2 regions of the Geothrix sp. genome follow, and region 2 is predicted to be linked to the other one. Evidence: riboswitches for the same ligand, from Rfam matches in the RefSeq annotation. Region 2 holds a riboswitch; the other holds the start of a gene.
What was found. A riboswitch is a leader RNA that binds a small molecule or an ion and turns the genes downstream of it on or off. The one in region 2 is predicted to bind S-adenosylmethionine.
Positions count from the first base shown of each region.

Region 1: linked by a shared signal. The riboswitch ahead of QOZ81_RS02315 (trans-sulfuration enzyme family protein) and the one ahead of QOZ81_RS14055 (bifunctional homocysteine S-methyltransferase/methylenetetrahydrofolate reductase) in region 2 are both predicted to bind S-adenosylmethionine.

Region 1 is NZ_CP126625.1:529,748-534,204, reverse strand. Features, by position in the region: gene thiC (phosphomethylpyrimidine synthase ThiC) at 1-290, shown strand, start outside; gene QOZ81_RS02325 (DJ-1/PfpI family protein) at 400-981, shown strand; gene dapF (diaminopimelate epimerase) at 995-1,855, shown strand; SAM riboswitch class I at 1,961-2,061, shown strand; gene QOZ81_RS02315 (trans-sulfuration enzyme family protein) at 2,162-3,436, shown strand; gene QOZ81_RS02310 (FKBP-type peptidyl-prolyl cis-trans isomerase) at 3,440-3,928, opposite strand; tRNA gene QOZ81_RS02305 (tRNA-Asn) at 3,981-4,056, opposite strand; gene QOZ81_RS02300 (GTP-binding protein) at 4,139-4,457, opposite strand, start outside.
Region 2 is NZ_CP126625.1:3,152,005-3,156,461, forward strand. Features, by position in the region: gene QOZ81_RS14045 (HEAT repeat domain-containing protein) at 1-265, shown strand, start outside; gene QOZ81_RS14050 (glycosyltransferase family 2 protein) at 262-1,692, shown strand; SAM riboswitch class I at 1,745-1,848, shown strand; gene QOZ81_RS14055 (bifunctional homocysteine S-methyltransferase/methylenetetrahydrofolate reductase) at 1,915-3,783, shown strand; gene QOZ81_RS14060 (2Fe-2S iron-sulfur cluster-binding protein) at 3,777-4,061, shown strand; gene metH (methionine synthase) at 4,171-4,457, shown strand, end outside.

The DNA.
Region 1 (4,457 bases), 1.1 Mb from region 2:
CCATGAGCAAGGCCCGCTTCGAGTTCCGCTGGGAGGACCAGTTCAACCTGGCCCTGGATCCCGACACGGCCCGGGAATTCCACGACGAGACGCTGCCTGCGGAGGGCGCCAAGTCCGCCCACTTCTGCTCCATGTGCGGCCCCCACTTCTGCTCCATGAAGATCTCGGACGATGTGCGGCAGTACGCCGAGAGCCATGGCTACAACGAGGAGGAGGCCCTGCAGAAGGGCATGGAGGAGATGGCGGAGACCTTCGTGCAGAAGGGCGCCGAAGTCTACCTCCAGGCCTGACCCGGTCCCGGCCCGCAGGTCCGGGGGTCCCGGACTTGCCCGATCGGGCCCTGCTCAGCCCTGGATACGCGTATCATCGGGGCGGTTCCACCACCCCAAGGAGACTCCCATGGCCGCGAAGAAGATCCTCATGCTCGTCGGTGACTTCGGCGAGGACTACGAGATCATGGTGCCCTTCCAGGCCCTGCTGGCCGTGGGGCACACCGTGCATGCAGTCTGCCCCGACAAGAAGGCCGGCGACTCCGTGGCCACGGCCATCCACGACTTCGAGGGTCACCAGACCTACTCGGAGAAACCGGGCCACCGGTTCACCCTCAACACCAGCTTCGCGGATGTGAAGCCTGAAGCCTATGACGCCCTGGTGATCCCCGGCGGCCGGGCTCCCGAGTACCTGCGGCTCAACCCGAAGGTGCTGGACCTCGTGCGGCACTTCTTCACGGCCAAGAAGCCGGTGGCGGCCATCTGCCATGGCGCCCAGCTGCTGGCCGCAGCCGGCGTGCTGGAGGGGCGCACCTGCTCCGCCTATCCCGCCTGCCGGGCCGAGGTGGAGGTGGCCAAGGGGAAGTATGCCGAGATCGCCATCGACGGCGCCGTCACCGACGGGAACCTGGTCACCGCCCCCGCCTGGCCCGCGCACCCGGCCTGGCTCGCCCAGTTCCTCCAGGTGCTCGGAACCCGCATCACCCTGTGAGCCGCCCCTGACCATGTCGAACACGCTCCGCTTCTCCAAATTCCACGTGCTCGGAAACGACTACCTCGTGGTGGATCCGACCCGGACCGCCTTCGAGCCGGCGCCCCCGCTCATCCAGGCGCTCTGCGATCGCCGGCTGGGCATCGGCTCCGATGGGCTCCTGCTGGGTCCGCTGGAGGTGCCGGAGCATCCGGGCGCCTTCGGGCTGCGCATCTTCAACCCGGACGGCAGTGAGGCGGAGACCAGCGGCGACGGCCTCCGCATCTTCGCCCGCTACCTGTTCGAGGCGGGCCACGCGCATGGCACCGAGTGCCAGATCCACACCCTGGGTGGCCTCTCCGCTGCGCGCTTCCTGGCGCCGGATGGCAGCCTCGTCCAGGTGGATATGGGCGTACCCAGCTTCAAGGCGGGCGACATTCCGTTCACGGGCATCTCCTCCCAGCTCGAAGTCCTGGAAACCCCGCTCTTCCTCCCCACGGGCCCAGTCACCATCACGGCCCTCAGCCTGGGCAACCCCCACTGCGTGGTCTTCCCGGGCGAGGTCTCCCAGGCCAATGCCTGCCGCCTGGGGCCCAGGATCGAGCGACACCCGGAGTTCCCCGAGCGGGTGAACGTCCTGCTGGTGGAGGTGGTCGACCGCAGGCGCATCCGCATCGAGATCTGGGAGCGGGGCGCCGGCTACACGCCCGCCTCGGGCAGCAGCTGCGCCGCCGCCGCCGCCTGCCGGCGCCTGAACCTGGTGGAGGATCGCGTCACGGTCCAGATGCCCGGCGGCACCCTCGACATCGAGTTCGCACCCGAGGGCCACATCCTCATGTCCGGCCCCGTGCAGCCCGTCTTCGAGGGGCAGCTGCACGGTGACTGGAAGGCCTGAGAGGGGACCGGGAATTCTGGCTCTCGTGCTTCATTGAATTTTCTTGGCGATTCAATGGCCCTGTCGGATACTGTCGTTCCACAGGATCTTTGTCAGTTTCATCACGTGATATCCAGAAAGGTGGAGGGACGGGCCCTGTGAAACCTTGGCAACCTGCGAAAGCAAGGTGCCAATTCCTGCCGCGAGTCCTCGCGGAGAGATGCTGACGTGTCGGAAGCTGACATGCGAAGGGGCCCGAGCAATCGGGCCCCTTTGCGTTTTGGATCGCGATGAAACGATGAGGATCCTCCTTCCCTGGAGGTTCTTGTGAGCGAGCAGTTCCTCGATACCAACGTGCCCGGCAACCCGGCCTACCACTTCACCATCCAGCCCCCCGGGCGGGAGGGCAATGCGGGCTGGATCCACCGGCCGGGCCTCGTGCCCGACGCGGGTGTGGCCACGCAGTGCGTCCATGGCGGCGTGCAGCCGGATCCCGCCTATGGTGCCGTGATGCCGCCCCTGTACCTCTCGTCCACCTTCGCCTTCAAGGACATCTGCACCAACGCGGGCTACGACTACACCCGCAGCGGCAACCCCACCCGCGCGGTCCTGGAGGAGGCCATCGCCCTGCTGGAGGGCGGCCACGGCGCCACCTGCACCAGCACCGGCATGAGCGCCATCCTGGTGGCCCTGAACCTGTTTGAGCACGGCAGCCACCTCATCAGCACCGTGGACTGCTACGGGGGCACCTTCCGCCTGCTGGAGCACGCCAAGAAGGCCTATGGCCTGGAGGTCACCTACCTGGACCTGGCGGACCTCGAGGCCGTGAAGGCCGCCATCCAGCCCAACACCCGCATGATCTGGATCGAGACGCCGTCGAACCCCCTGCTCCGCCTCACGGACATCGCCGCCGTGGCTGCCATCGGCCATCGCCAGCCGAACTGCCTCGTGGCCGTGGACAACACGTTCCTGTCCCCCTACCTGCAGCGGCCCTTCGACCTGGGCGCCGACCTGGTCATCCACTCCACCACGAAGTACCTCAACGGCCACAGCGACGTGGTGGGCGGCATCGTCGTCTCAGCCCCCGGCCGGCTCGCCCTCACCCAGCAGATCCAGAGCGTGAACAACCTGCTGGGCACCTCGCAGGCGCCGCACGACTGCTTCCTGGTGCTGCGCGGCCTGAAGACCCTGCCCCTGCGCATGCGCCAGCACGAGGCCACCGCCCAGGTACTGGCGGAGTTCCTCGCGGCCCATCCCGCCGTGGGCAAGGTCCACTACCCGGGCCTGCCCGGCCACCCGCAGCATGAGCTGGCGAAACGCCAGCAACGCGGCTTCGGCGCCATGCTCAGCTTCGAGCTGAAGGAGGGCGGCAACGAGCGCCTGAACTACGTGCTGCGGCGCTTCCGCTGGTTCACGCTGGCCGAGAGCCTGGGCGGCGTGGAGTCGCTGGTGGCCCACCCCGCCTCCATGACCCACGCCTCCATGACGCCCGAGGCCCGCCGGCGGGCGGGCATCAGCGATGACCTCATCCGGCTCTCCATCGGGCTCGAGGACGTCCGGGATCTGCAGGCCGACCTGGCGTACGCGCTGACCTTCTCCTGAGGGCTACTGAACGCTGACCAGCTCCACGTCGAAGATCAGGTCGGCGTTGGGGGGGATGTCCCCGCCCGCGCCCCGGGGGCCGTAGCCCAGGTAGGAGGGAATGTAGAGGGTGCGCTTGCCGCCCACCTTCATGCTGATGACACCCTCGTCCCAGCCCTTGATGACCCGACCCACGCCGATGGGAATGGCCAGGGGCTGCCCACGGTCCACGGAGCTGTCGAACTTCTTGCCGCGACCGTTCCGGCCGTCGTTGAGCCAGCCGGTGTAGTGGACCAGGCACTGCTGGCCGCGAGCCGGCGAGGCGCCCGTGCCCACCACGGTGTCGACATACTTCAGGCCGGAATCGGTGGTGATCATGGCGGGTCCTTTCGTCTTGTCGGGCGTGGCCGCCTTCGCCTTGGCTGACTGGGCGGGGGCCGAGGGCTTCGCGGTGTCCGCGCCGGCCAGGGGGAGGGCGATTGCAAGAATCGCCACGCAAAGGGCTGATCTCATCCGGTCGTCTCCTCTGAAATGGACCGCCCCGCTGACGCGGGGCGGGTGTTGCTGGCTCCGGAGGAGGGATTTGAACCCCCGACCTAGTGATTAACAGTCACCCGCTCTGACCCCTGAGCTACTCCGGAAAAAGGTCGAATGATCATTCTACCGGATGGGGGCTGGGTTTCAAGCGCAGGGCTCGGGGACCTGTGATCGGCGTCGCCGGGCCTAGGCGCGCTGGAGTTCCATGAGCACCTGGCGGGCGGCGGCCTTGAGCGTCTCGATGACGCCCGTGCCCTTGTTGGCCACGGCCTCGATCATGGGCTCGTTCCGGAACCGGAGGAGGCGCTCCATCTCGGGCACCTGGGCCGCCGAGGGCATGTCCCGCTTGTTCAGCTGCAGGACGTAGGGAATGGAGCGGATGTCGAACCCGTTCTCCTTGAGGTTGGTGGCCAGGTTCGCGATGGACTCGATGTTGGCCTCCATGCGGGCCTTCTGGCTGTCAGCCACGAAGATGATGCCGTCGCAACCGCGGAGGATCAGCTTG
Region 2 (4,457 bases):
CCAGCACGAGGCCTGGCCCGTCCGGGCCCAGGCTGCCAAGGCCCTCGGCCTGATCGGCGGTCCCGATGCCATCCCCGCCCTCATCGCCCTGACCAGCGATCCGATCTACGAGGTCCGGCGCAACGCCGCCCAGGGCATGGCCGACCTGGGCCATGCCGGAACGTCGGCGCTCACCTGGCTGGCGGAGGATCCCACGGCGGACCGCTTCGCCCGCGACATCGCGCGGGAGCGCCTGGAGTGGGCCGACGAGCGGGGGCACCAGTGAGCTTCCGCGGCTTCGTCACCGTCTTCATCGAGTGGGGCATCCTGGTCTACTTCCTGGCCCTCCACCTCACGCACCTGTCCCTGATCCTGCGGGCCTTCTTCTCCATCCGGAGCTACCTCGAGGAGGTGGAGACCGATCGGCTCGACACCGCCTTCGAGACCAGCCACTACAAGCCCATGACCCTCATCTGCCCCGCCTACAACGAGGAGGCGGGCGTGGTGCCCAGCGTGAACAGCCTCATCAGCCTCCGCTACCCGGAGTTCCAGGTGGTGGTGGTGAACGATGGCAGCAAGGACGCCACGCTGGAGAAACTCATCGAGGCCTTCCGGCTGAAGCCCAGCCATCGCGTGCTCCGCCAGCTCCTGCCCACCAAGGAGGTCCGCGGCATCTACGAGAGCGCCTACGTGCCCAACCTCGTGGTGGTGGACAAGGCCAACGGCGGCAAGGCCGACGCCCTGAACTGCGGCATCAACCTCGCCCGCTACCCGCTGGTGTGCTGCATGGACGGGGACAGCCTGCTGGAGAACGATTCGCTCCTCCGCATCGCCCGGCCCTTCATGGACCGCCCCAACCTGGTGGCCTCCGGCGGCGTCATCCGCCCCCTCAACGGGTGCCGGGTCACGGCCATGGGCATCCGCGGGATCCATCTCCCCGATTCCTGGCTGGCCCGCTTCCAGATCGTCGAGTACCTGCGGGCCTTCCTATTCGGCCGCGTGGGCCTCGCCTCCCTGGACACCATGTTCATCGTGAGCGGGGCCTTCGGCGTGTTCCGCAAGGAGCTGATCGTCCAGTCCGGCGGTTTCGAGACCGCCACCATCGGCGAGGACTTCGAGCTGGTGGTGCGCATGCACCGGTGCCTGCGCGAGTGGAAGCGGCCCTACCACATCACCCTCGTGCCCGACCCCGTCTGCTGGACCGAGGTGCCCGAGGACGCCAAGGTCCTGGGCCGGCAGCGGAACCGCTGGCAGCGGGGCCTGCTGGAGACGCTCTGGAAGCACCGGCGGATGTGGTTCAACCCGAAGTACGGGCGCGTGGGCCTCTTCTCCATGCCCTACTTCATCTTCTTCGAGGCGCTGGCGCCGGTCATCGAGGTCCTGGGCTACGTGGTGTTCGTGTGGTCCCTGTGGACCCACTCCATCAACAGCGCCTTCGCGATCCTCTTCATCTACGTGGCCCTCCTGCTGGGCGTGCTGAACTCCGTGGTGTCCGTGGTGCTCCAGGAGATCAGCGGCCACCGGTACCAGGGGCTCAAGGCCTGGTCCCTGCTGCTCTTCACCGCCGTGGTCGAGAACTTCGGCTACCGACAGATGACCGTGTGGTGGCGCCTGAAGGGCACCATCGACTGGTTCCGGGGCAAGGAGGGCTGGGGCCAGATGAAGCGCAAGGGCATCGGCCCCCAGCCGCCCGCGGCGCCACCCCCGGCTTGACGGCGGTCCTCTCCCCATTCATTCTTGACGCTCGATCTTTGGCAGTCCTAGAGCGCTATCCAGAAAGGTGGAGGGAAAGGCCCTGTGAAACCTTGGCAACCTGCGACAGCAAGGTGCCAACTCCTGCCCTCGGCGTGCCCGGGGGGAAGATACCGAACCGTCACAGACTGACCCGAACCGACCTGGATGCCGATCAAGCGACTGTCCCTTCCAGGCGCAGCCATGACCCATCCCACCTTCCAGCAGGCCCTCGACGCGGGCGAGTGCTTCCTCTTCGACGGAAGCACCGCCACGGCCCTGCATGACCGCGGGATCACCCTGCAGCGCAGCTTCGAGGAGTGCAACCTCAAGTCACCGGACCTGCTGCTGGCCATCCATGGCGAATTCCTCGCCGCCGGTGCCCAGGTGCTCACCACCAACACCTGGGGGGCGGGTCGGCTGAAGCTCGCGGCCCGGGGCCTCGATGGCGAGCTCGACGCCATCAACCGCCAGGGTGTGGACCTGGCCAAGAGGGCCATCGCCCAGCAGGGCGCCCGGGCCTGGGTGGCCGGCTGCATCGGCCCCCTGGGCGTGCGCATCGAGCCCTGGGGACCCACCTCCTTCGACGAGGCCCGGGCCCTCTTCCGCGAACAGGCCACCCCCCTCATCGAAGCCGGCGCCGATCTCATCGTCCTGGAGGGCTTCGAGGACCTGAACGAGATCCACCAGGCCATCCTTGCGGTGCAGGAGGCGGGCCAGCTGCCCATTGCCGCGCTCATGACCACCAACGAGGACGGCCAGGCCCTCTTCGGCGCCGAGCCGGACTGGTTCATCAAGCAGTTGGATACCTGGGGCGCCGACATGGTGGGCCTCATCGGCGGCAACGGTCCGGCGCCGCACCTCCGCCTGCTGGAAAAGCTGAAGGCCGTCACGGCCAAGCCCATCGTCCTCCAGCCCAACCCGGGCCTGCCCAACATGGTGGATGGCCGCCTGATCTATGGCGCCAGCCCCGAGTACCTGGGCGGCTTCGCCGGGCGCGCCCTGGCGGCGGGTGCCCGCGCCGTGGGTGGCTGCAGCGGCACCACGCCGGCCCACATCCGGGCCATGCGCGGCGCCTTCCGGCAGGAGCGCGCCTTCGTGCAGGGCGGTGGTGGCTTCGAGCTGAAGCCCCACGAGCAGCCCCAGCCCGAGGTGCCCTTCGCCTTCCGCAGCCGCTTCAGCCTGAAGCTGGCCCAGAACGAGTTCATCCACACCGTGGAGCTGGTGCCACCCAAGGGCATGGAGTACGACAAGCTCGTGGCCAAGACCCGCCAGTGCCGGGCCCTGGGCGTGGACGCCATCAACGTGCCGGACGGCCCCCGCGCCATGGCCCGCATGTCGGCCCTGGCCACGGCACTGATCATCGAGCAGCAGGTGGGCCTGGAGACCATCCTCCACTACGCCTGCCGGGACCGGAACCTGCTGGGCATGCAGAGCGACCTGCTGGGAGCGGCAGGCCTGGGCCTGCGCAACATCCTGGCAGTCACCGGCGATCCCCCGAAGCTGGGCCCCTATCCCCAGGCCACCGCGGTCTTCGACGTGGACGCCATCGGCCTGGTGAACATGCTGAAGCGCCTCAACACCGGTCTCGACCTGGGCGGCGCCAGCATCGGCAAGCCGACGTCCTTCAGCGTGGGCGTGGGCGCCAACCCCGTGGCCGCGGACCTGGAGCGGGAGAAGACGCGCTTCCGCTACAAGGTGGAGGCCGGTGCCCAGTGGGCCATCACGCAACCCGTCTTCGACGCCGAAAGCCTGTTCCGCTTCCTCGACTTCACGGAAGCCCTCGACGGCAAGGGCGGCCTGCCCATCATCGCGGGCATCTGGCCCCTCAAGAGCCTGCGCAACGCCGAGTTCATGGCCAACGAGGTGCCCGGTGCCTATGTGCCGCCGACCGTGCTCACGCGCATGGCGAAATGGTCCACCGCCGAGGATCAGATCAAGGAGGGCCTCGCCATCGCCCAGGAGGTCATCGACGCCATCCGCCCCCGCATCCGTGGCCTGCAGCTCTCCGCCCCCTTCGGCCAGGTGGAGCTGGTGGCGCCCCTGCTGCCCAAGCCGGAGGCCCCGTGGTGAAGGTCCACTTCCGCCTGGAGGACCTGCTGGTGGAAGCACCGGCGGGCACGTCCCTGCAGCGCATCGCCGATGCCGCAAGCGCGGACATCACCTTTGGTTGCCGCACGGGCTCCTGCGGCACCTGCCGCGTGCGCGTGATGGAAGGGCTATCTCATTGCAGTGAAATGGGACCCGAAGAACGAGATTTCCTGGGTGGCCTGAACGCGCCCCCCGATCAGCGCCTGGCCTGCCAGGTCACCGTTCTGGGCGATGTCGCTATCGATTACCTGGGGCTTTAAAGATGAAACCGCAGATGACGCAGATGGCGCAGATAAATGAACGGGAACAACGCCCGGTTTCTCATCTGCGCACATCTGCGCCATCTGCGGTTAAAAACAAGGTTTTCCCATGACGAATCTCAACGCCCTCCTCCGCGACAAGGTGCTGCTGCTGGACGGCGGCATGGGGACGCAGATCTTCGCTCGGAAGCCCACGGTAGAGGACTACGGCAGCGCGGCCCTGGAAGGCTGCGTAGACCTGCTGACGGAGCGGCGCCCCCAGTGGATCCACGAGATCCACGAGAGCTACTTCAACGCCGGTGCCGACGCCGTGGAGACCAACACCTTCGGAGCCAATCCCCTGGTGCTCGGCGAGTTCGGCCTCTCCGACAAGGCCTACGCCCTGAATGTGCAGGC